DNA from 3 places in the Arthrobacter sp. StoSoilB5 genome. Region 1 is predicted to be linked to each of the others. Evidence: riboswitches for the same ligand, from Rfam matches in the RefSeq annotation. Region 1 holds a riboswitch; each other region holds the start of a gene.
What was found. A riboswitch is a leader RNA that binds a small molecule or an ion and turns the genes downstream of it on or off. The one in region 1 is predicted to bind cyclic di-AMP.
Positions count from the first base shown of each region.

Region 2: linked by a shared signal. The riboswitch ahead of LDN75_RS04755 (M23 family metallopeptidase) and the one ahead of LDN75_RS03760 (hypothetical protein) in region 1 are both predicted to bind cyclic di-AMP.
Region 3: linked by a shared signal. The riboswitch ahead of LDN75_RS01925 (NlpC/P60 family protein) and the one ahead of LDN75_RS03760 (hypothetical protein) in region 1 are both predicted to bind cyclic di-AMP.

Region 1 is NZ_AP024646.1:777,912-785,453, reverse strand. It holds gene LDN75_RS03770 (response regulator transcription factor) at 326-1,066, shown strand; gene LDN75_RS03765 (HAMP domain-containing sensor histidine kinase) at 1,070-2,563, shown strand; cyclic di-AMP (ydaO/yuaA leader) riboswitch at 2,674-2,858, shown strand; gene LDN75_RS03760 (hypothetical protein) at 2,862-3,674, shown strand; gene LDN75_RS03755 (glycosyltransferase) at 3,917-4,819, shown strand; gene LDN75_RS03750 (LacI family DNA-binding transcriptional regulator) at 4,945-5,964, shown strand; gene LDN75_RS03745 (extracellular solute-binding protein) at 6,172-7,482, shown strand.
Region 2 is NZ_AP024646.1:999,966-1,007,507, forward strand. It holds gene LDN75_RS04725 (helicase-associated domain-containing protein) at 1-1,975, opposite strand, end outside; gene LDN75_RS04730 (hypothetical protein) at 2,064-2,279, opposite strand; gene LDN75_RS04735 (cold shock domain-containing protein) at 2,525-2,908, shown strand; gene LDN75_RS04740 (DUF3027 domain-containing protein) at 2,917-3,546, shown strand; gene serC (phosphoserine transaminase) at 3,646-4,776, opposite strand; gene LDN75_RS04750 (metal-dependent transcriptional regulator) at 5,080-5,775, shown strand; cyclic di-AMP (ydaO/yuaA leader) riboswitch at 5,950-6,191, shown strand; gene LDN75_RS04755 (M23 family metallopeptidase) at 6,196-7,026, shown strand; cyclic di-AMP (ydaO/yuaA leader) riboswitch at 7,165-7,335, shown strand; gene LDN75_RS04760 (C40 family peptidase) at 7,340-7,542, shown strand, end outside.
Region 3 is NZ_AP024646.1:387,896-395,437, forward strand. It holds gene hutG (formimidoylglutamase) at 1-187, opposite strand, end outside; gene LDN75_RS01915 (NCS2 family permease) at 271-1,713, opposite strand; gene LDN75_RS01920 (copper resistance CopC family protein) at 1,827-2,450, shown strand; cyclic di-AMP (ydaO/yuaA leader) riboswitch at 2,601-2,793, shown strand; gene LDN75_RS01925 (NlpC/P60 family protein) at 2,797-3,561, shown strand; gene LDN75_RS01930 (FAD-binding protein) at 3,728-4,420, opposite strand; gene LDN75_RS01935 (universal stress protein) at 4,848-5,885, shown strand; gene LDN75_RS01940 (PEP/pyruvate-binding domain-containing protein) at 5,906-7,542, shown strand, end outside.

The sequences.
Region 1 (7,542 bases):
ACGTCATTTCATTCGGTCTCGACGAGAAATATTCGGTATATGGTGAATTTTCTTCGGCCGATAAGGCATGATGTCCTCCCCGATTCCCATTCGGCACAGAAGGACGGAATCTCAAGATCTGAAACACTTGCTGTCCAATCGCAAGCCGGTCCGATCTCGAATTTTTGCTCCAAAATCTGCTACAAGCCGTAGAAACAGTCTGTATGGGCCTGCCCAGGGTCCACGAACTCCTGCCACCTAACTCCCACGTAGCTAGTGTTGATCTCACAGCGTCCTCACAGGACTGCCAAAGCCTCGGCAAACCAGCAGAATGGAGAGTTGTCACATGGCCTCCTCGCACTCCATGACCAACAACCTTCCCCAGCTCTCCCACCCGGACGGCTCCCCAATCCGAGCCCTGGTAGTGGACGACGAACCCAGCCTTGCCGAACTCATGAGCATGGGTTTGCGCATGGCAGGCTGGTCCGTGGCGGTAGCTGCCGACGGACCAGAAGCCGTGAAGATTGCCAAGGACTTCCGCCCTGACGTGCTGGTGCTGGATGTCATGCTTCCGGGATTTGACGGTGTGGAGGTCCTCAACCGGATACGCGCCTTCGCGCCCGAAGTACCTGCGCTGTTCCTCACAGCCAAGGATGCTGTCCAGGACCGCATCGTAGGCCTTGCCGCCGGCGGCGACGACTACGTCACCAAGCCCTTCAGCATGGAGGAGGTCCTCCTGCGCCTGCACAGGCTCGTCCAACGATCAGGCGTAGCCGCCATGGACACCGCCGAACTGGTGGTGGGCGATCTCACCCTGAACGTGGATACACGCGAAGTTTCCCGCGCCGGCGAGGACATCCAGCTCACGGCAACGCAGTTTGAGCTGCTTCGTTACCTCATGGAGAACCCCAAGCGCGTGGTCAGCAAGGCACAGATCCTGGACCGCGTCTGGGACTACGACTTCGGCGGGCAGGCCAACATCGTGGAACTGTACATTTCCTACCTGCGCAAGAAAATCGAAGCCAACCACCCCCCGATGATCCACACCATCCGCGGGGCCGGCTACGTCATCAAGCCTGCGGACTGAACCTTGTCCACCCTTTCAGGAGTAGCCCGCAAGACCCAGCGGAGCTGGTTCAATCCCTCTACCTGGCATCTGCGCACGCGACTGGTCCTGGTGGCAATGGCATTGCTGGTGGCGATTTGTGGTGCAGTCGGGGTGGTCAGCTATGCCTCCATGGACATGTACTTCAACAAGCAACTCGATAAGCAGTTGGAGCAGGCGTCCAGCCGCGCGAATGACTTCGGCAGGCCGCCGTCGAACTTTCCTTCAAGCGGCCGGCCAGATCCCCTGGAGGCCCGCGGCCAAGGTGCCGGGACCCTCAACGCGAGGATCGATGGTTCCACCGTCATCAACTCGGGCCTCATAGATGCCAACGGACGGCGCGCCGCACTCTCGGCCGAAGACAAGCAGGTCCTGCTGTCACTCCCCCGCGGCAATCTGCCTGTGGACCGCTCATTGTCCAATGGCGACTACCGGCTGGTGGCCGTTGAGACCGCCTACGGCGACGTGATCGTGACGGGACTGCCGTTGGCTGACAAGCAAAACGCCGAGGCATCGCTGGTATGGACCATGGTGTTTGTTTCTCTTGGCGGCCTGGTACTGATCGGACTCGCGGGTACCGTCATTATCCGTAGGACCATGCGGCCCCTGGAGCAGCTTTCGGAAGTCGCGACGAAAGTCTCGCGGCTGCCCCTCGACGCCGGTGACGTGGCACTTGCGGTGCGCGTACCGCCGTCGGCCTCCCATCCGGGAACGGAAGTGGGCAGCGTTGGCCACGCTTTGAACCAAATGCTCAACAACGTTGCCAGGGCGCTGGCAGCCCGGCAGGAAAGCGAAACCAAGGTCCGACAATTTGTGGCCGACGCGTCCCACGAACTCCGGACGCCACTGACCGCCATCCGCGGCTACACAGAGTTGCTACGCATGACCGAGAACTTCACCGACGATGGACGAAAATCCTTGGCACGCGTCCAGAGCCAATCGGAACGGATGACCACGCTAGTGGAGGACCTGCTTCTGTTGGCGCGCCTGGACGAAGGCCAGCCGTTGAAGGTCACGGATGTGGACCTGACGCAGCTGGTGATCGAGACCGTCAGCGACGAAAAGGTGATGGCACCGGACCATATCTGGAAGCTCCAGCTCCCTGACGAACCGATTACGGTGCGCGGTGACGCAACCCAACTGCATCAAGTGTTGGCCAATCTGCTGTCCAACGCACGCAAGCACACAGATCCCGGCACCACGGTAGTCACAGGCGTCATGCTCTCTGCTGACGGTAGTGCGGTGGTCACCGTCACTGACGATGGGCCTGGCATTCCGCCCGAATTCCAAGGCCGTATTTTCTCGCGATTTGCCCGGGCTGACGCCGCAAGATCGGGCTCTGAGGGGACCTCCGGATTGGGCTTGTCCATTGTCGAATCGATCGTTCAAGCGCACGGCGGAAGCGTGGAAGTTACGTCCAAGCCGGGACGCACTGAGTTCGCCCTCCGGCTTCCCTCAGTTTCAAACGAACGCGCATAACGAATCGGGCAACATGACGCGCCGTGATCGTGATCTCTGTTACCTAAATGTGACTTAAGCCGAAACCTCCTGTACCGTCGAAAGGGTGGGTCGCCCCTAACTGGCCCCACACCCGGGATGCGCCGAGCTCTGCCACTTCCCGGAGTTCCGTTCTCATTCGAGGCAGAGACGGGGGACCCAGAGTCTCCGGGCACAGTATTTTCCTTGCCCTTGGGGTGAAGCCGCAGCTACGCGCGCGGCCGGATGACCTCATCCGAACCCGACAGCTAACTCCGCAGGCGCTGAGAGGTAATCACACATGTCTGAATTCAACGATCAGACGCGCCCTTCCGCGCGTCACCGTGACGAACACAATGCTCCCCTGACCAAGTCGCAAACCGTTCTGAAGAACGCTGCACGCCGTGGCAAGACCGGGCAGCGGATGTCCGTTGTTGCAGGAGTCGTTGCCGCCGCCTTGGGCGTCGCCTCGCTCGGCCAGGCCGCAAACGCTGCGTTCAACCTCCCGGAAACGAGCCAGGCGTCCGAGACGCAGGCTACCGCCCAGGTCAGCAACAAATCAGCGGAAATCTCAGCTTCCTTGGATGCTGCCGCCAAGAAGGGCGCCGCCGATAGGGCCGCCGCAGACCAGGCAGCGGCCGCACAAGCCGCCGCCGAGAAGGCCGCCGCTGAGAAGGCTGCCGCGGACCAGGCAGCGGCCGCACAAGCCGCCGCCGAGAAGGCTGCCGCTGACGCAGCCGCCAAGCAGGCTGCAGATGCCGCCGCTGCTGCAGCCGCAGCCGCCGCAGCTGCCCCCAAGGCAGTGGACGATCCCGCAGCTGCCAAGGCGTACGCCGCCAGCATCCTCGCCAACTACGGCTGGGGTCCGGGCGAAATGACTGCGCTGAACACGCTGTGGGAGAAGGAATCCAACTGGCGGACCACCGCGACCAACGCCTCCAGTGGCGCCTACGGAATCGTGCAGTCATTGCCGGCTTCCAAGATGGCGACTGCCGGCGCTGACTGGGAGACCAACTACCAGACCCAGATCAAGTGGGGCCTGAACTACATCAAGGAACGCTACGGCTCCCCCTCGGCCGCCCTTGCCTTCCACTTGGCCAACAACTGGTACTAAGCCAAACCCTGAAGCAGGCTTGAGCCCACCCCAGCGGGCTCAATCGTGCAGGGCCTGATTGCCGCCCCGTTTCCGCCGTTCGCAGTGTTTATTGAAGCGACCGGCAGGAACCGGGGCGGTTTTCGCGGTTCAGGCCGTTTCCCCGTTTGAAGGCTTTCCACGTTTCAAGGCTTTCCACGTTTCACAGTCACATCACAGCGGCTGCCTATGGCCCTCATAATCCCTGGCCGCATGCTGGATGCATGACGCTCATAGATCCAGCGGGCAACGCAGTGCAGCACGCTGCACACGCTGGGCACTGTGGTGCTTCAGCCGTGCCTCAACAGCGGTCGCGGCGGTCTCCCGTGAACATCCGGGGAACAGTTCCCGTCCTTGACGTCGCGGTTCCCGTCTTCAACGAGGAAGGCCACATCGAGTGGAGCCTGCGCCGGCTGCACGCGCATCTCGTGGACTCGTTGCCTTACAGCTTCCAGATCACTGTGGCCGACAACGCCAGTACTGACACCACATTGAGAATTGCCGAACGGCTGGCCCGCGAACTCCCGAGCCTGAAGGTCCTGCGCTTCCAGGAACGAGGGCGGGGAAATGCGATCCGCCATGTCTGGCTCCATTCACCCTCACCTGTGCTGGCCTACGTCGAAGCCGGCATGTCCATCGACCTTGCCGCGGTGGCTCCCCTGCTGGCACCAGTAATTTCCGGCCATTCGGATCTTGCCATTGGCACACGGCTAGCCCGGACTTCCAATGCGATTGGTGGTCGCCGAAGCACCTTGGTTTCCCGCGGCTACAACATCCTGCTGCATCTGGTCTTGGGCGCCCGATTCTCCGACGCCCAGTGCGGTTTCAAAGCCATCCGCGCGGATGTAGCCCATCGGATCCTGCCGCACGTTAGGGACGACTCGTGGTTTTTCGATACCGAACTCCTGGTTATCGCTGAGCGCTGCGGCCTGCGCATTCACGAAGTCCCCGTCGACTGGACCGACAATCCCGACCCAAATATCGACGTCGTACGGACCGCTGCGGCTGACCTGCGGGGTATCGCGCGCCTGGCGCGCGATCTCGTGACGGGGCGCATCCCCATCGCGGAACTCCGGGCAACACTGGAGCGTGGCCCTTGCCCGCGTCGTTGCCCCGTTCCGAAGTGACACGTCGCACCAGCGTGCAATAAGCCCCGCCTCATCCTGCTTGACATAGGTCAACTGAACCGGTTTACTTACCAACAACTGAACCGGTCAAGTGATCGGGATCACTGCTCGTAAATTGGGGAGTCATGGCCGTTACCATCAACGACGTCGCGAATGCAGCAGGCGTGAGCAAGGGTGCTGTTTCCTACGCGCTGAATGGCCAGCCGGGCGTCAGCGAAGGCACGCGGACGCGGATCCTCCAAGTTGCCAAGGAACTGGGCTGGAAACCAAGTCTCCGGGCCAAGGGACTGTCCTCCTCCAAGGCTTATGCCTTGGGACTCGTGGTGGCACGTGATGCGAAACTGCTCAGCACGGACCCCTTCTTTCCGGCCTTCATAGCTGGCATCGAAACCACCCTGGTCCGGCATGAATACACGTTGGTCCTGTCCATCGCTTCCGGCCCCGAGGCAGAAGAGAAAAGCTACAGAAAGCTCGTAGAGGATGGTCGCGTGGACGGCGTCATCCTCACCGACATGCGGAACAACGATTCCCGCATCGCCCTGCTCGGCGAGCTGGAACTGCCCGCTGTCACACTCAATCGGCCGGACACGCGCTCACCTTTCCCCGCGGTCTGCATGGACGATACCGATGGCATCACGTCCGCCGTCAAGCACCTGATCTCTCTGGGACATACTCGAATCGCCCACGTGGGCGGGCCCCAGCCCTACGTCCACAGCCGAAGCCGCCACGGCGCGTGGGCACGAACGCTCGAATCAGCTGGACTCGGAACGGACCTGTTTATCGAGGCCGATTTCACGGCAGCAGGCGGAGCAGCCGCCACAGAATCTTTACTCAGCCGCCCGAACCGGCCCACGGCCATCGTTTACGCCAACGACCTCATGGCCATCGCCGGACAATCACTTGCCCAAACGCGAGGATTCAATGTGCCGGAAGACTTGTCCGTCACTGGCTACGACAACACCGAGATCACGCAGTACTTGAACCCCCCGCTGACCACCATCTCGACCGATCCGCTTTTGTGGGGGCAGACGGCAGCACAGCTGCTGCTCAATCGGCTCAACGGAACCCCCGCCGAAGACATTCTCTTGCAAGCCCCACGGCTGCTTATCCGTGGCTCTACCGGCCCAGTCAGCCCGGCTGACTGACTGACCGACCAGGCCAGGCCAGCCGGATCAACAAAGAAGTTCCAGCAATGCCGCTGTAACGCGCCTCGCTGCTGCCACCCATGGGTGACAGCGCGTGGCCATGCATTCCCGTGTCCTGCGCCATGACCGCCGTCATGACCGCCGCAACGGACCATCACAAGTACCAACGCTCCACCACGCATCAATTACCTTCAATGAGGAGTTGCAATGAAGCACGGACTTACTTCGACACGAATCGTGTCCATGGCTGCGATGGCAGTATTGGGTGCCACGCTGGCGGCTTGCGGCGGCGGAGGAAGCGGCAGCACCACCACCACCGCTGACGCTGCAACCGCGGCCAAAGGCCCCATCAAGATCTGGTACTCAAACAACGAGTTCGAGGTGAAGTGGGGCAAGGCCATGGTGGAGTCGTGGAATTCCGCCCACCCCGACGAAAAAATCGACGCCCAGGAAATCCCGGCCGGAAAGTCCTCCGAGGAAGTCATCGGAGCGGCCATCACAGCGGGCAATGCGCCGTGCCTGGTCTTCAACACCGCCCCGGTGGCAGTGCCGCAATTCCAGAAACAAGGCGGACTGGTGGCACTGGACAAGTTCCCCGACGCCGCGCAGTACATCAAGGAGCGCATAGGAGACCTGGCAGAGCAATACAAGTCAACCGATGGCAAGATGTACCAGTTGCCGTGGAAGTCCAACCCCGTGGTCCTCTTCTATAACAAGGACATTTTCCAGAAGGCCGGGCTGGACCCGGAAAACCCTAAGCTGGCCACACAGGACGAGTTCCTGGACACCGCCCGCACTCTGGTCAAGTCCGGATCAGTAGCCAATGCCGTCTGGCCGTCCCCGGCAAGCGACTTCTTCCAATCCTGGTTCGATTTCTACCCGTTCTACGCCGCCAATTCCGGGGGCACCCCATTGGTGAAGGACGGTAAAGCCACCTTCGACAACGAATCAGGTAAGCAGGTTGCCGGCATGTTTGAGACCCTCTATAAGGAAAAACTGGCCTCAAGCGAGGTCTACCAAGGTGATTCCTTCGGCGAGGGTAAAGCGGCCATCGCCATGGCAGGGCCCTGGGCCATCAACTACTACAAAGGCAAGGTCAACTGGGGTACCGCACCAATCCCAGGTTCCAAGGCCCAGGCTGACGGTTACACTTTCTCCGACGCCAAGAATGTGGCAATGTACTCAGCCTGCAAGAACCAAGGCACGGCCTGGGAGGTCATGAAATTCGCCACCAGCCAGGAACAGGACGGCAAGCTGCTGGCCGTTAGCGGTCAGATGCCCATGCGCAAGGACTTGACGGCAACCTACCCTGACTACTTCGCGAAAAACCCTGCCTATGAGCGGTTTGCCGAGCAGGCCGCGCACACCGTGGAGGTCCCCAACGTGGCCAACTCGGTAGAAATCTGGTCCACCTTCCGCACCGCCTACGCCAAGTCAGTGATCTTCGGCAACGAGAGCATTGACACCTCGTTCAAGGGCGCGGCAGAGAAGATCAACCAACTGGCAGCCCAAAAGTAGCCGTGGCCCCCATGCCACTCGCCTCCTCCGAAAGCACATCCGCAACACGGAAAGCCGACG
Region 2 (7,542 bases), 220 kb from region 1:
CTGACGTCCGGGCCTCCTGCAACAAATCAGCGATGGCGGATTCGTCGTCGCTCTGGATGAAGCTGGCACTGGAACCGATGCGCAAACGCCCATGCCGGGACGCCGTGTCCTGCACAAGGTAAGCGAGCGGTTGCGGCACATCCGTGGCTGAGTGCTCACGGAGGAAGGCCAAGAGCGATTCCGCATCCTGGCCGGCGTCGAGCGCCCTGCGGATGGTCTCCGTGGAAAAACGGTAGATCGACGCCGGGCCCTGGCCCTCGGCGTCGGCCATGAGCAGCAGCGTTGCGCTGAGTTCGGGAGCGAGATAACCGGGCGCTACGGCAGTGAGGTCCGCTTGAAGGAGGATGTGGTTGACTGCCGCCGGCAGGTGCTCACCGAGGAGGGTCAGGGCCTCCTCCGGATGGCCGAGCGCGACAGCCGAACCCAGTTGCGTGAAGGCCCCGGACCCCATCAAGCCAAGCAGCGTGGCTTCCTCGAGGATCCCCCGGACCAGCGAACTGAACCGGCGGGACATGCGCGGCTGCGTCCATTCCGCACGTTGCAGCACGGCACGCGCGTCCAGGACCGGCGCCTTGCCATCGGGAGCGGCCGCCTCCACCGTCAATTCATTCAGGATTTCCAGGATCCTGCGACGGACCACTGGGGCGTCCGGCCTTTGAGCCTCCGCTGACAATGCATTAATGGTGCTGCCCGCCGAACCCTGATGGGATGGCGAGCCAGGGGTCGATCCCGGGAGTGGCTGCCCCACCATCGACGGTGCGCGCTCGCTGGCCAACCATGCGTTCACCAGCCACAGCCACTGTTCCTGCCGTGGCAAAGAGAGCCATTCCAGGGAGGGCGGTTGGATCCACGTGGAACTGTCCACGTCCAGCCGTACCAGGCCGGCCAGCGCGCAGAACTCCAACAGGATGGCAGTTTCGTGGACGCCGCACCGGATGGACTCGGCAAGGCGCCGCAGCTCACGCACGCCCACGCCGCCGCTCCGAAGGGTTGCCAGTGGCTGCTCGCGCACTGCAAACAGTATGTCGCCGGTTAGCCGCAGGGTCTCGGCGATGGCGCCCATCGCCGCGTTGCGCCTCAGGGCAGCACTTGTGTGGCCGAGTTCCGGAACCGGAGGGCTCAGGGTGAAGTCGTCCACGATCGCGCCACCGCGCAGGGCGATCCCAACGCTGTGCGGCAATTCGACGTGGCCGGCATCCAAGGGGACCAGCAGGCCGCGCGCCAGGAGCCAGTCGATAGGCCCGACGTCGGCGCTTTCGTGGGTCACGGAGGCCCGCCGTTGAGCTTGGGGCACAGCGCCCATGGCCCAACTGCCGAACTTGTCCAGCAGGCCGACAGTCCTTGTGGGTGCCGTCGCCAGGATGGCGCGTACATTCTCTGGACTTGAGGTCCAGCGCTGCAGGGACAAGGCAGCATCCATGGGCGTGCTTGCGGGGTGGATATCCAGGCCGTATTGGTGGAGCTCGGCTACGAGCTGAACCACGCGTTGGGCGAAAGCCGGCTGCAGCCTGACCAACTCGGTGTAGCTTCGGCCCAGGCCAGCCGGATAGATGCCGATCACGTCCTTCAGGCTTCCTACTGGAAGGTAGAACCGTTGCCTGGAATTGGATTGTGAATTTGACGCTGCAGGGGGATCGGCCCGGTGGACCAGGGCCAACTCCTGAAGTTTGGCGAGGATCGGTTCCAGCGCTGACAGGGTGGAACCCGCAATGACTTTCTTGAGGCCGGCGGCGGAAACACTGTGGCCAGTATCGGCGTTGGTACACAAATGGAGTGTTTCCAACACCTGCATTTCAGGTTTCGTCAGGCGCTCCAACGCCCGTTGCACGCTGACACGTGCGCTGGCCCGGGCCGCCAGTGCGGCGAAGTCCGGCGCCATGGGGGAAATCAGGTCAGGCCGCGCGGCAAACAAGGCCCGCAGCGAATTGTCGCTGCGCGCTTCCAGTTCCTTGCTGAGCGCGCGAATAAGGGACATCAATCCAACGTTACCGCCACCGGGCCGCTGATGTGTGGGCAGGGCAAAGCCGCCCCGGTTGATTCGCTTGTGACGGGCGCTTGATTCACTACTGCCGGCGCCGTTGACGAACGGCATCCAGCACCAGGACCACAGCGAGCATAAAGGCAACCGGCAGCCCATAAAGCGCCGTGGATGTGATCCACACGGGTGCCACTCCACCATTGAAGGCGATAGCCATAACTGCGCCGACGGCGGCCAAGGAAACGACGGCGATCACGGCGGCAACAATCATGAGGGGGCGGCGGTAACCCGGGGAAGTCATGCGCCTAACGCTAGCAGCCGGGCAACATGACGTAGGCCCATGGGCTATTGGCTCGCTTATGTCTCAGGAACGGTGCAGCAACGGCGCAGCAAAGGCGCCGCAAAGCGGGAATAGGTGGTCCGGCAGGATAACCTTGAACTAACAGACCAACACGGACCGTGCTGTCTCCCTCGATCCCGCAGATCCCTGTGGATGCGGTGGCGGCGCGACGTGTCTCCAAAGCAAGAACGAAGAAGGTTGATTACGTGCCCACCGGCAAGGTCAAGTGGTATGACAAGGAAAAAGGCTTCGGATTCCTCGCGGCTGAAGACGGCCAGGAAGTATTCCTGCCCAAGACGTCGCTGCCCGCAGGCGTAACCGAGCTCAAAGCCGGTACCCGCGTGGAGTTTGGCGTGGCCGATGGCCGTCGCGGTGCCCAGGCATTGGGCCTGCGGGTCCTGGACAAGACGCCCTCCATCGCCAAGGCCAAGCGCATGAACGCCAAGGACCTGGCGCCTTTGGTACAGGACCTCGTGACCGTGCTGGATAACTTGTCCGGTACTTTGTCGTCCGGTAAGTACCCGGAAGGCAACAAGGCCAAGGCCATCGGCATGGCGCTGCGCAAGGTTGCCGACGAGCTGGAAGCCTAGGAACCGCCATGACATCGGAATCCGCACAGGATACAAAGTCCGGAAGGGACGCGCAGGCCAGCCCTGGGGCCGTCACTGCCGCCGACATTCCTGTCATCGGGGATACCCCTGCGCGGAAGCCGGTCCCAGCGAAGCCGCGGGCCGGCATCCCCGTGTGGCGCACCGGCAAGCCGGATGCGTTCCTGGCCGCCGCCGTCGACGTGGCAAGGGAAGCGGTGGAGACCATCGCGAACCCCGGCGAGGTTGGTGCCCACATCGGCGCAAAGTCCGAGGGCGATCGCGTAGTCACGCACCTTTTCGAGTCGAAGCTTGCAGGGTACGGCGGGTGGCAGTGGTACGCCGTGATCACCCGCAATTCCCGGTCAAAGATCGTAACGGTCAGCGAGCTCGGCCTCCTGCCCTCAGAGGACTCCATCCTGGCCCCGGAATGGGTGCCATGGGCAAAGCGTGTCCGCCCGGAGGACGAGACACCCTTGGTGGAGGAGACGGTAGAGGAGGTGTCGGAGGAAGCCGTTCAGGCTGAAGAAGACGACGCCGCCGAAGCATCGGATGCCGCTGAATCCGATGAAGACGATGACGCAGTTGAAGCCGACGTTGCTGCCGATGACTCTCCCGAATCTGCTAACCCAGGCGAGTAACGGCCAGTCGATTAACGGCAGCGGCGCCGTCCGGGAATAACCCAGACGACGCCGGCACCTGCCCTTGCGCGGAAAACCGCGGCAGTTACGTCGTACGTTCTACTTCTTCAGTTCGCTCACGACGTAGTCGATGCTGGCGAGCAGGGCTGAGACGTCGTCAGGTTCGATTGCCACGAAGGTGGCGATGCGGAGCTGGTTACGTCCGAGCTTGCGGTAGGGCTCAGTGTCCACCACGCCGTTGGCGCGCAGGATCTTGGCAATCGCCGCTGCGTCAATGGAGTCATCGAAGTCGATGGTGGCGATGACGTTGGAGCGCTCCTCAGCCTTGGCGACGAACGGTGTGGCGTACTCGGAGGCCTCGGCCCAGGAGTAGATGCGGCTGGCCGAGTCCGCCGTGCGCTTGCTGGCGAAGTCCATTCCACCGTTGCTGTTGAGCCACTGCACTTGCGCATCCAACGTCAGCAGCGTGGACAGCGAAGGCGTGTTGTACGTCTGGTTCAGCTTGGAGTTCTCGATTGCGGTCTGCAGGTCCAGGAAGTCCGGGATCCAGCGATCGCTTGCCTTGATGCGCGCGGCGCGCTCCAGGGCTGCGGGGGAGAACAGGCCCAGCCACAGGCCGCCATCAGAGGCGAAGTTCTTCTGCGGGGCGAAGTAGTAGACATCCGATTCGGCGACGTCCACGTCCAGCCCGCCAGCGGCTGAGGTGGCGTCCACCAGGACGAGCGAACCGGCGTCGGCGCCTTCTACACGCTTGACCGGGGCGGCAACACCCGTGGAAGTCTCGTTCTGGGGCCACGCGTAGACGTCAACGCCGGCCTCGGCCTGGGGGGACGGCCGCGTGCCGGGCTCGGACTTGATGATGGAGGATGCATCGAGGAAGGGGGCCTTGTTGGTGGCCGCCGCAAACTTGGAACCGAACTCGCCGAAGGAAAGGTGCTGGGCCTTTTTCTCAACCAGGCCGAAAGTCGCTACGTCCCAGAAAGCGGTGGAGCCGCCGACGCCGAGGACAACCTCGTAGCCCTCAGGTGCGCGGAAGAACTGGCTGAGTCCTTCGCGGACCGAGCCCACCAGGTTCTTGACGGGCGCCTGACGGTGGGATGTGCCAAGAATGGTGGTCGATGCGGCGGACAAGGCCTGGACCTGTTCCGGGCGGACCTTGGAGGGTCCTGCGCCGAAGCGTCCGTCCTTGGGCAGCAGGTCGGCGGGAATAGTGATGCTGTTGTCGCTCACGTGTGGCTCCAATGGGTATCGGTTAGAGAGGGGAGGTGGCAGGTGGCATCGGCTGCCCCTTCGACTCCATCATTCTGCCTGACCGGGCCCGCGCTCAGGAATCTGCGGTTGTCATAGTCCGCCACGTGGAATGCCTGAACGACTACGGGCATTCGTGCCCGCGGAAACATTATCCAGAGTAATTCCAAATAAGCTAGGCTAGGGTTGGCGTTCCTGAGGTGTCGATTGCACACCGTCCACCTTGGCTGGGACGCGGTACGGTGGAGATTACGCAACAAATGCGTTCGAGGAGAGCTGAGCTGGATGACGGATCTGATCGATACCACTGAGATGTATCTTCGGACCATTTTGGAGCTTGAAGAAGAGAACATCGTGGCTCTTCGCGCACGTATTGCCGAGCGTTTGCGCCATTCGGGACCCACAGTTTCCCAGACCATCGGACGCATGGAGCGCGACGGCCTGGTGATTGTGTCCAACGACCGTCACCTGGAGCTGACCGAGGTCGGACGCAAGCGGGCCACTGAAGTCATGCGAAAGCACCGCCTTGCCGAGAGGCTTCTGGCGGACGTCATTGGTCTCGACTGGGCGTATGTCCATGACGAGGCATGTCGCTGGGAGCACGTCATGAGCGAACGTGTGGAGCGGCGGTTGTATGAGTTGTTGGAACATCCCACCGAGTCGCCGTATGGCAACCCCATCCCGGGTCTGGAGGCACTTGGCGGCCTCGCCGGCCAGCCCCTTGCACGCCTGGACGTCAACCTGCTGCACGCGATGGACGGGTACGCCGCCGATTCACGCGTAGTCGTCAGCCGACTCGCTGAGCCCATCCAGGTTGAGCCGGAACTCCTCACCCAGCTTGATGAAGGCGGGATTCGTCCCGGCGCCACCGTCTCCTTGGAGAGGGTGGGGGAGTACATCTCTGTTCGCGTTCCCGGCATTGAAGGAGCGCTTGAGCTGCCTCCCGAGGTAGCCGCGCACGTCTTCGTCGCCGTTAGCTGACTTTCCGGCGTGTCAGATCTCACGTTGGGGTCTTTGGCGCGCGTGTGACCTGCGGGTTTCCGCGATTGATGGTATGGAGCCACGCCACAACACGGTGTTTCGAAAGATAACGAATTTATTACTGCGGACTTTAATCGCCTATAGTTATCTACTAGCGCCGATACCAAAGCGTTACCTGATCTGGAGCCGAGCTCTGCCAGCGGATCAGGTGTGTCATCAACTACTGGCAGAGGCGGGGGAACCACAAGCGGCTGCCTAAAGAAGCAGCCTTGGGGTGAAGTCCGCAGCAGAAGTGCCTACTAACGCAAGTCCTCCTTGGGATACCTGTGTGCCGTTTGCGCTTCGTGCGGACCGGGTCTTTGAACTCTCTGACCCGAATCCGACAGCTAACTTCGCAGGCTTTCTAGAGAGGAACAGAGTTTGACATCGCAGAACGTCAGGGGTCGCCGCCGCGCGTCCGGCCCCGCTGCTGAGCTGCGGCCAGCCCGCGCCGCAATGGAGATCCGGCCACGCGACACCCCGCGTCAGGTGCGCCGCCGCAAGAGCCCATTGCGCCAGGTAGCCGACTTCGCCGCAGCCAGTGGTGTCGGGCAGAAAGCCGGAGTTGCGCTTGCCGCCACCGGACTTGCCCTGACTGTAGGTCTGCCGGCCACAAGCCCCGTCATGGCCACATCCGAGTCCGGTCAGACTGAGGCGGCCCTGACCGTGCCCGGTGGCAGCCAGCCCGAGGTTTCTGCGGCAGCGTCTGCCAAAATCGATTTCAGCCGCGCAGCGGTCGCCACCGCAGCCGATCCTGACGGCAAGCTCAAGCAGCTGCTGAGCGCGCAGTCTGCGGGCAGCATCCAGCGCGCCTCCTCACTTGGCACCTTGGGCAGTCCACTGGACAAGTTGGTCACGGCGTCGCCCTTTGGCTATCGCGTCAGCCCGCTCACCGGCGGCACGGGTGACTTCCACCGTGGCCAGGACTTCGTGGCCCAGTGCGGTACCGCTGTTCACGCCGCAGCCGCAGGCAAGGTCACGTTCGCGGGCTGGCATGAGTATGGCGGAGGCAACCGCGTAGTGGTTGATCACGGCAACGGCCTCGAGACCACGTACAACCACCTGTCGTCCTTCAACGTCAAGGTGGGCCAGACCGTCAACCGTGGCGATACCGTCGCGCTCAGCGGCACCACGGGCGCATCCACCGGCTGCCACCTCCATTTTGAGGTCCAGGTAAATGGCGAGGTCGTAGATCCCATGGGTTGGCTCTGAGCTAGTTGATGGTGCTCTCTCGCATTGATGACACGCCCCGTGACCTGAATGTGACATTCACGAATATCTGTTGTACCGTCTAAAGCGCATCGGCTTTTTAGGGGGCCGATGCACTTGGGTGGATTGCCTAGCTCTGCCACCACTCAAGGTCCGTTCGCAAAAATCGTCTGGCAGGGGCGGGGGAACCAATTTTGGTCTTCGAATCAGAAGGCCTTGGGGTTAAGTCGCAAAAGCTTCCCGGAAGCCGCGCGGCCGGATGACTCCCATCCGAATCCGACAGCTCACCTCGCAGGCATTGGGAGAGGCTACCTTCGTGTCATCACGCACTACCCCTGCGCGCCATCGCGCCGAATTGGTTCGTACGAACCCGTTGAACAACCTTTCCAAGGCTGTCTCAACCAATGCAGGCACCGTAGGCCGCCAAGCCGCCGTTCTGGCCGCAGCCTCTGGACTCGTTCTCAGCGTCGGACTCCCGGCCCAGGCCGCAGATACCGACGTTTCCAAGTCGGAAAGCTC
Region 3 (7,542 bases), 390 kb from region 1:
GCACGCCAGCGTCGCTGCAGAAACCCAGGACGACGGCGGGGCGTAAGGCAGCTGCGGCGGCTGTGGAATTGTGGGGTGTTACGGCTTGCCACCAGCGTCGGTGTTCGTCGCCGTCGCCGTCAAAGCGGCCGGTCCACGGCGTCGGGCTGACATCTACGGTGAGGCTGGTGCTGGTTCTTGATCCCATACTTTCAAGCACACCTGACGACGGACCCAAAAACCAGCAATCCAGCACGGGGCGTGTCCGGAATCCCGGACTTCAGCTAAGCGCTACTTGATGCCCAACAGCTCCTCCACAGTTCCGATCCCGAAGAACAGCAGGAACGCCGCTGCAACGGCCCACATGAGCGGGTGGACTTCCCGCGCCCGGCCCTGGAACGAACGGATAAGGACGTAGGAGATGAAGCCTGCGCCGAGGCCGTTGGCAATGGAGTACGTGAAAGGCATGAGGGCGATGGTCAGGAACGCGGGAATGCCGACGCCCCAGTCCTGCCAGTCGATCTTCCCCACCTGGGACACCATCATGAAGCCCACAACCACCAGCGCAGGAGCGACGGCCTCGAACGGGACAAGGTTGATGAGCGGCGTGAAGAACATCGCCACCAGGAAGAGCAAGCCCGTGACAATGGAGGCGAGGCCAGTGCGGGCACCTTCGCCAATACCCGCGCCCGACTCGACGAAGATCTGGTTGGACGAAACGGATGCGCCGCCGCCGACGATTGCCCCGAGGGCATCAACCTGGAGGACGCGGTCCACGTTGGGAATGTTGCCGTGCTCGTCCACGGTTCCGGCCTCGTTGGCCAGGCCCACCATGGTGCCCATGGCGTCGAAGAAGATGCTGAGGAGGATCACGAAAGCCAGCAGCGCGGCGGCCACGAAACCGAGGTGCTCAAAGGCGCCGAAGGGGTTGGCTTTACCAATCAAGGAGAGGTCCGGAGCGCCCCATTCGGAAAGTGTGGGAGCCACGAGGGACCAGCCGCGAGGGTTGACGTTCTTGCCGTCGAAGCTTGGGCCAATATGGAGCGTGAATTCGAGGATGGCGGCCAGGGCAGTGGAGACCACGATGCCGATCAGGATCGCGCCGCGGACCTTTCGCACTACCAACGCGATGGTCAGGATCAGGCCGACAGCGAAAACCAACGTAGGCCACCCCATCAGCTTGCCGTCCACACCCAGGCCGAGCGGGACAGTGGTGCCCGCGGCATCCGGGATGCGCCGGACAAAGCCTGCGTTGACAAGGCCTATCAGGGCGATGAAGAGGCCAATGCCCACCACGATTGCCGTCTTGAGAGCTTCCGGGACGGCTTTGAAAACGGCCGTGCGGAATCCGGTGAGGACCAGGATCAGCATGGTGACGCCCGAAAGCACCACAAGGCCCATCATGTCCGGCCACGTCAGCTCCGGGTGGGAGGCAACTGTCACCGCTACGAATGCGTTCACGCCAAGGCCAGTTGCCACGGCGAAGGGGTGCTTCGCCCAAGCGCCCATGAGGATGGTGAGGATACCGGCCACAAAGGCCGTAGTGGCCGCGACGGCCGTGAAGCCGAGCGAAGCTCCGCTGGAGTCTGCCCCGGAAAGGATCAGCGGGTTCAGCACAACGATGTAGCTCATGGCAAAGAAGGTGGCGAATCCGCCACGTATTTCCCGCGAGTACGTGGAACCGCGTTCGGAGATCTTGAAGTAACGGTCGATTGCAGAACCTTGTTTAAGCATGAAGGTCTCCGGGGATCGGGGGAGTTTGCTCTCAAATCCTATGCCCGCCAATGTGGGCCGCTGGGACGATTCGCCTAGTCTGTAAGGAAGCCAACACTAGGAGAAACCGCCCCATGCGTACCATCCGCCCGCTTCTGGCCGCCGTCGTCGCCGCGCTGGCTTTCGCTTCAGCGTTGCTGTTTGCCGCCGCCCCGGCCTCCGCCCACGACGTCGCCGAATCAACAAACCCGGCGAACGGTGCCCGGGTGACTGAAGTGCCGGCGTCGGTATCCATCACGTTCAACAACCGGCCGCTGGCCATCGGCTCGGGTGTGACTGTCACCTCTGGTGGCGAAAACTGGGCGGACGGCGCAGTGGAAATCATCGACAACATGGCCGTGCAGAAACTTCGGCAGGGTGCTCCGGCCGGCGAATACACGGTGGTCTGGCGCGTGGTCAGCTCCGACTCGCACCCCATCGAGGGCACCTTTACGTTTACGGCATCCGGGACAAGCACGACGACGGCGAGCGGCCAGGCAGGTGCCTCCCAGTCGGCTTCGGTGGCTGTTCCGACGGCGGGCACGGCGGCCCCCGGTACCGAAAACATTGAGCCGGCTCCGGCCGCTTCCCAGCCCTTCCCCTGGAGCATCGTTGGCCTCGCCGTGGTGGCGATTGCCCTGGTGATCTTCCTCGCTGTTACAGCCCGGAAGAAACTCGCGGTTCCCAACGACCCGGATGGCGAAAATTCCCCGGAATAACAAGGTTTTCTACATACTTGCGAAGATCTCGAAATGGTCACCGCGACACGCCAAAACTGAACTTCTCGTTACGTAAATGTGACTTTGAGATGATCTTCCTGTACGGTTGTACCTGTGCCTGTTCCACGTAGCGGGCACTTCCGGCCTGATTGCCTAGCTCTGCCGCAGTCCGGAATCCGTTCGCAGACAAACCTACGGCAGAGACGGGGAACCCATTTTGGCCCGCTTTCAGAGCGCGCCTTGGGGTGAAGTCACGAAGCTTCCGCTGAACAGCGGGGGATAGTGGCCGGGTGACTCCCATCCGAATCCGACAGCTAACCTCGCAGGCATCGGGAGAGGCTCTTTCATGTCTTCACGCATTCTTCGCGGCCGTCGTAAGGCGGACAGCGTACGTCCTAATCCGTTCATCTCAATCTCCAAGGCCGTTGCCAGCAACGCCTCGGGCGCAGGTCGCCAGGCCGCTGTCATCGCAGCAGCTTCGGGCCTCGTCCTTACGGGTTCCATTGCTGCCCACGCAGCAGAAACCCCTGTTCAGCGCGACTCCAGCCCTGCTACGGTCGCCGAGACCGTCACCGAGGGTCCCACCAAGGTTGTTACGGCCGCATCCACGGCCAAGGTCAACTTCGAGCGCCCTGCGGTTGCTTCCGTAGCGGCTCCCGTTATTGAAAAGCCGGCGCCCGTTGCTCCGGCCCCGGCGGCCAAGGCTCCTGCGACCGCTACCGTTCAGGCGGCGGCAACCACTGCTGCCGCTCCCGTCGCGGCTGCCCCTGCTGCTGCAGCTCCGGCTGTTGGTGGCATTAACGCTGCCATGGTCGCCTCGGCTTACGCCCAGATCGGCATCTTCCAGGACTGCACCGCGATGGTCGAAAGGGCCCTCGGCTCCGCAGGCATTCCGGTTGGCGACCTCGCACCCATGCAGTTCATGAACTACGGCAAGGTTGTCAGCGACCCCCAGCCCGGTGACATGATCGTCCAGTCCGGCCACGTAGCTATCTACATCGGCAACGGCCAGGCCATCAGCGGTGGCATCAACGGTAACCAGACGGGCATCCACCCGATCAGCTGGCTTACCGCAACAGGCCCCATCACGTACGTACGCGCTGGCGCCTAAGCTTCACGCTCCAGCTCAAAAGGCCGATGCCTTCGAGGACCAAAGTCTTCGAAGGCATCGGCCTTTTTTCGTAACCGGCCCTTTAGCAATCGACCCTTTACGTACCGCTCTTTTGAGTTAATTTTTGTTCGTTTAAGGCAAGGACTGAACTGGCCTTCGGTGGTTTCTACGCCAGGGCGATGCCCGGCCCAGCTGGGAGAGCCACCTTGGATGAGATCGCTTGCCCCACGGCTTTGGCTTGCCGGAGTACTTCCTTGGGCGTGGGGGTGATGAGTTCGCCAACGCCCACCAAGTGCATGCCGACGGCACGCATGGCTGCCACGAGGTTCTGGCCAATGGCGATTCCGAGATCGGCCAGCATGCGGCGCAGTTGACTCTGGGCGCAGCGCGTCACCACAATGTGGTCGGCCAGGAGGACTCCACTGGCCGTATGCACGGCCCATTGCCGTGGGGTGGATTCAAGCGGCCCGTAAACACTTAGCCCGGCCTTGAGGCTGGCCGTGTTCAGGCTCGCTGCGAGTCCATATCCAAGTTGCAGCGTGGAGTCTCCACCGAGGAAGTCCAGGCGAACAGCGCGTGTGGTGTTGCGGACATCCAGATGGTGGCTGGCGGCGTAGTTGCGCAAGTGGCGCAGGATCTCGTTGCGTTCCTGCATTGCTGCGGGGTCGGCAGCGTCGCAGCGTTGGAGCATTCCCGTATGGACTGATGGTCCGGTGGCCGATAAAGCACCAAAGCCGTCCAGCACGATGGAACCCACGCCATAGCGGCTGAGCTCGCTGGCAACAGCCAACCCGGAGAGGCCGGTGCCGATCACCACGGTGGTAGTCCGTTCCGTGACGGAATCAGGAGTGAGTGACACTGCTTGGGTTCCTCCTTGACGTGTGTGCCTTTCAGCAGCGCGTGGGATCGCGTCCGAGTTCCCCAAGCGGCCGCAAATAAATGGCCGGATTGTGTCCTGGGACACTTTTGCCGGCCATTCGGTGACTCGAACACTACCGAACTTTTTCTGCCATGGATAGCCTCGGCGACTGCGTGTTTTGGATGTTCATCGGCAGCGCAATCCAGAGGTCGATGAAGGTGTCGAAAACCGAGCCCGGACCGTTATGCACATAGCCCAAAGTCGCCTTGATTCGGTAATGCCAACCGAGAATAGTGGGCATTGGAAGGAGAACCCGCGGGTTTCTTCGGCCCCGGCTATTGGTTGCACACCAGCAAGGGAACACCGGTACGGAGAACCTCTGGCAGAATGGCCGGAACATCAAGCAGTAGGTGGAGAGGCGGGCCCAATGGACCAGCACGGCAGACACATTGAAGAACCACGGGACGGCGAGGACCAAGCAGTGGCGCCTGGTGGAATCGTCGTCGGAGTGGACGGTTCCGAGCATGGTCAATGCGCCCTGGTTTGGGCTGCTCGTGAGGCGGAACGCCGCCAGCTTCCCCTGCATATAGTCACGGCGTATTCGGTGCCCATCTTCGCAGCATCCGGCCTCGACGGCGGATACGCCACCGTAGACGATTCTGTGATCCGCGAGGGCGCGGAAGCCATCGTCAAGCAGGCCATGGATAAGGTCTCGGGTTACAACATCGATGTCGATGCGTCTGTGGAGAACGGCGATGCCGCGGGTGTCCTCCTGGATCTCTCCGCGAACGCCGCGCTCCTGGTCTTTGGCAGCCGTGGCCGCGGCGGCTTCGTCGGGCGTCTCCTGGGTTCGGTCAGCAGCGCCTTGCCTGCCCACGCTAAATGCCCTACCGTGACGGTCCCGCTCTACTGCGCCGACCGTTTGGGTGAGAACACCGCGGACAAGCACATCAAGGCTGAGCACGCCAAGGCCGGGCCGCGCACGGTGGAAAACGTCGTAGCAGTGGGCGTGGACGGTTCCGAACAAGCCCGCGTCGCCGTCCTCGAGGCAGCCGAACAAGCCCAGCGGATGGGGGCCAAGCTCCGCGTCATATGCGCAGTCCCGCAGTACAGCGGCTCCTTGGCCTGGGTGCCGGCACCCTTGGACCGCGATGCCTTGTTTGCGGACATCAAAGTGCAGTTGGATGCAGGTGCCGCCTGGCTTCGCAGCCATTTTCCCCAGCTGCCTCTGGAAACCGAGCTGAGGGACGGCTCACCCGTTGACGTCCTGGTTGAGGCCAGCCGCGGGGTGGAGCTGGTTGTCCTCGGTACGCGGGGCCGCGGTGGTTTCGCGGGCATGCTCCTTGGTTCCACCTCCGATGGCGTTCTCCATCACGCCAAGGGGCCGGTCCTCGTTGTTCCGGACCGCGAGGATCCGCGACTCGCGGACCGTCCCAAATTCGGACCCATGCTCGGCGCGGCTTAGAGCGCTGGCGCGCACCGCCCATGGATAACCAGCAGCCTGGGAAACACCGGCAGGAAAACAATGCGGGCCCGGATGTAAACGCCCCGGTGTTCATTCGGGATATTGCCGACATCCGGGCGGACATGCTCCCCGAGGTAGGCGGCAAGGCTGCCAATCTCGGCGAGTTGAGTGCCGCCCGCCTGCCGGTGCCGCCAGGTTTTTGTCTCACAACGTCCGCCTACCGCTACGCCCTCTCAGCGATTGGGATGGAGGACGTCGTTGCACTTCTGCAGGACGTCGCGGCATCTGACCTGGACGAACTCAATAGGCTCGCGGCCCGGGCGAGGTCGTTGGTGCTCGACGCCGGAGTACCCACCGACGTCGCCGAGTCGGTCCGGGCGGCGTATCAAAAGTTGGGAGACGCCGCCCCCGTCGCTGTGCGGTCCTCCGCCACTGCCGAAGACCTGCCCTTCGCCAGTTTTGCCGGGCAGCAGGACACCTTCCTGAACGTGGTGGGAGAAGAGGCAGTCCTTGACGCTGTAAGCCGGTGTTGGGCATCGCTCTGGACGGACCGCGCGGTGAGCTACCGGACAACCAACGGGATTGACCACGCAACGGTGACGCTGGCCGTGGTTGTCCAGGAAATGGTGGATTCTGCCACAGCCGGAGTGATGTTCACGGCCAACCCTGTCACCGGACGGCGCCGTGAAGCTGTAATCGATGCCAGCCCTGGCCTGGGCGAGGCCGTGGTGTCAGGTGCCGTTAATCCCGATCAATACGTGGTTGATACGCAGAGCAACTCCATCCTGAAGCGGACGCTGGGTGACCGGCAGGTGGAGATCCGTTCGCTTGCAGGTGGGGGCACCGAACGTATTGGGGGGCCCGGCCGTGCCGGGGAGGCAGGGAACCACGGGGTTCTCCCGTGTCTCAACGATGACCAGATCCGGGCGCTGGCCGCCTTGGGAAGGCGGGTGGAAGCCCACTATGGAGCGCCACAGGATACCGAATGGGCCATCGATTCGTCCGGGAAGCTGTGGCTCACGCAGGCAAGACCCATCACCACCCTCTATCCGCTGAATTCCCGCCTCCCGGCGACTCCCGGCGAGCACGCTTTCCTGAACTTCAGTCTCGCCCAGGGCCTCACCAGGCCACTGACGCCCATGGGGTTGGCGGGTATCCGACTGTTAGCCTCCAGTGTTGCCCGCAGGGCTGCGTTCGACGTCCCCGATCCAAGGTCCGGGCCCTCGCCCTACCATGAGGTCGGGCAGAGGATCTTCTTCGACTTCACGTCCGTGTTGCGCAGCAGGGTGGGCCGGGCAATCGTGCCACGGATTTTTGACATCATGGAGGCCCGTTCGGCGGCGGTGATTCGTGGCCTTTTCGATGACCCGCGGTTTTCCGTGACCATCAAGACTCCGATAAAACTCATCAGGCACGTTGCCCCTGTTGCGGCGAAGTACCGCGTTCCGGAGACGGTGATCCGGGCCCTTTTCCGTCCCGATGCTGCAATGAAGCGCCAAAAGCAGCTTGAGGCAGAACTCCACGATGCCCTCCGGGTGCCGGAGGGCATCACCGCCCATCAGCGAATTGCACACGTGCAGAGAATCCTGGGGGAGGAAGTATTCGCAACGGTTCCCCAAGTCCTGCCCCTTCCTGTTCTGGGCTTTGCGATGCTTGG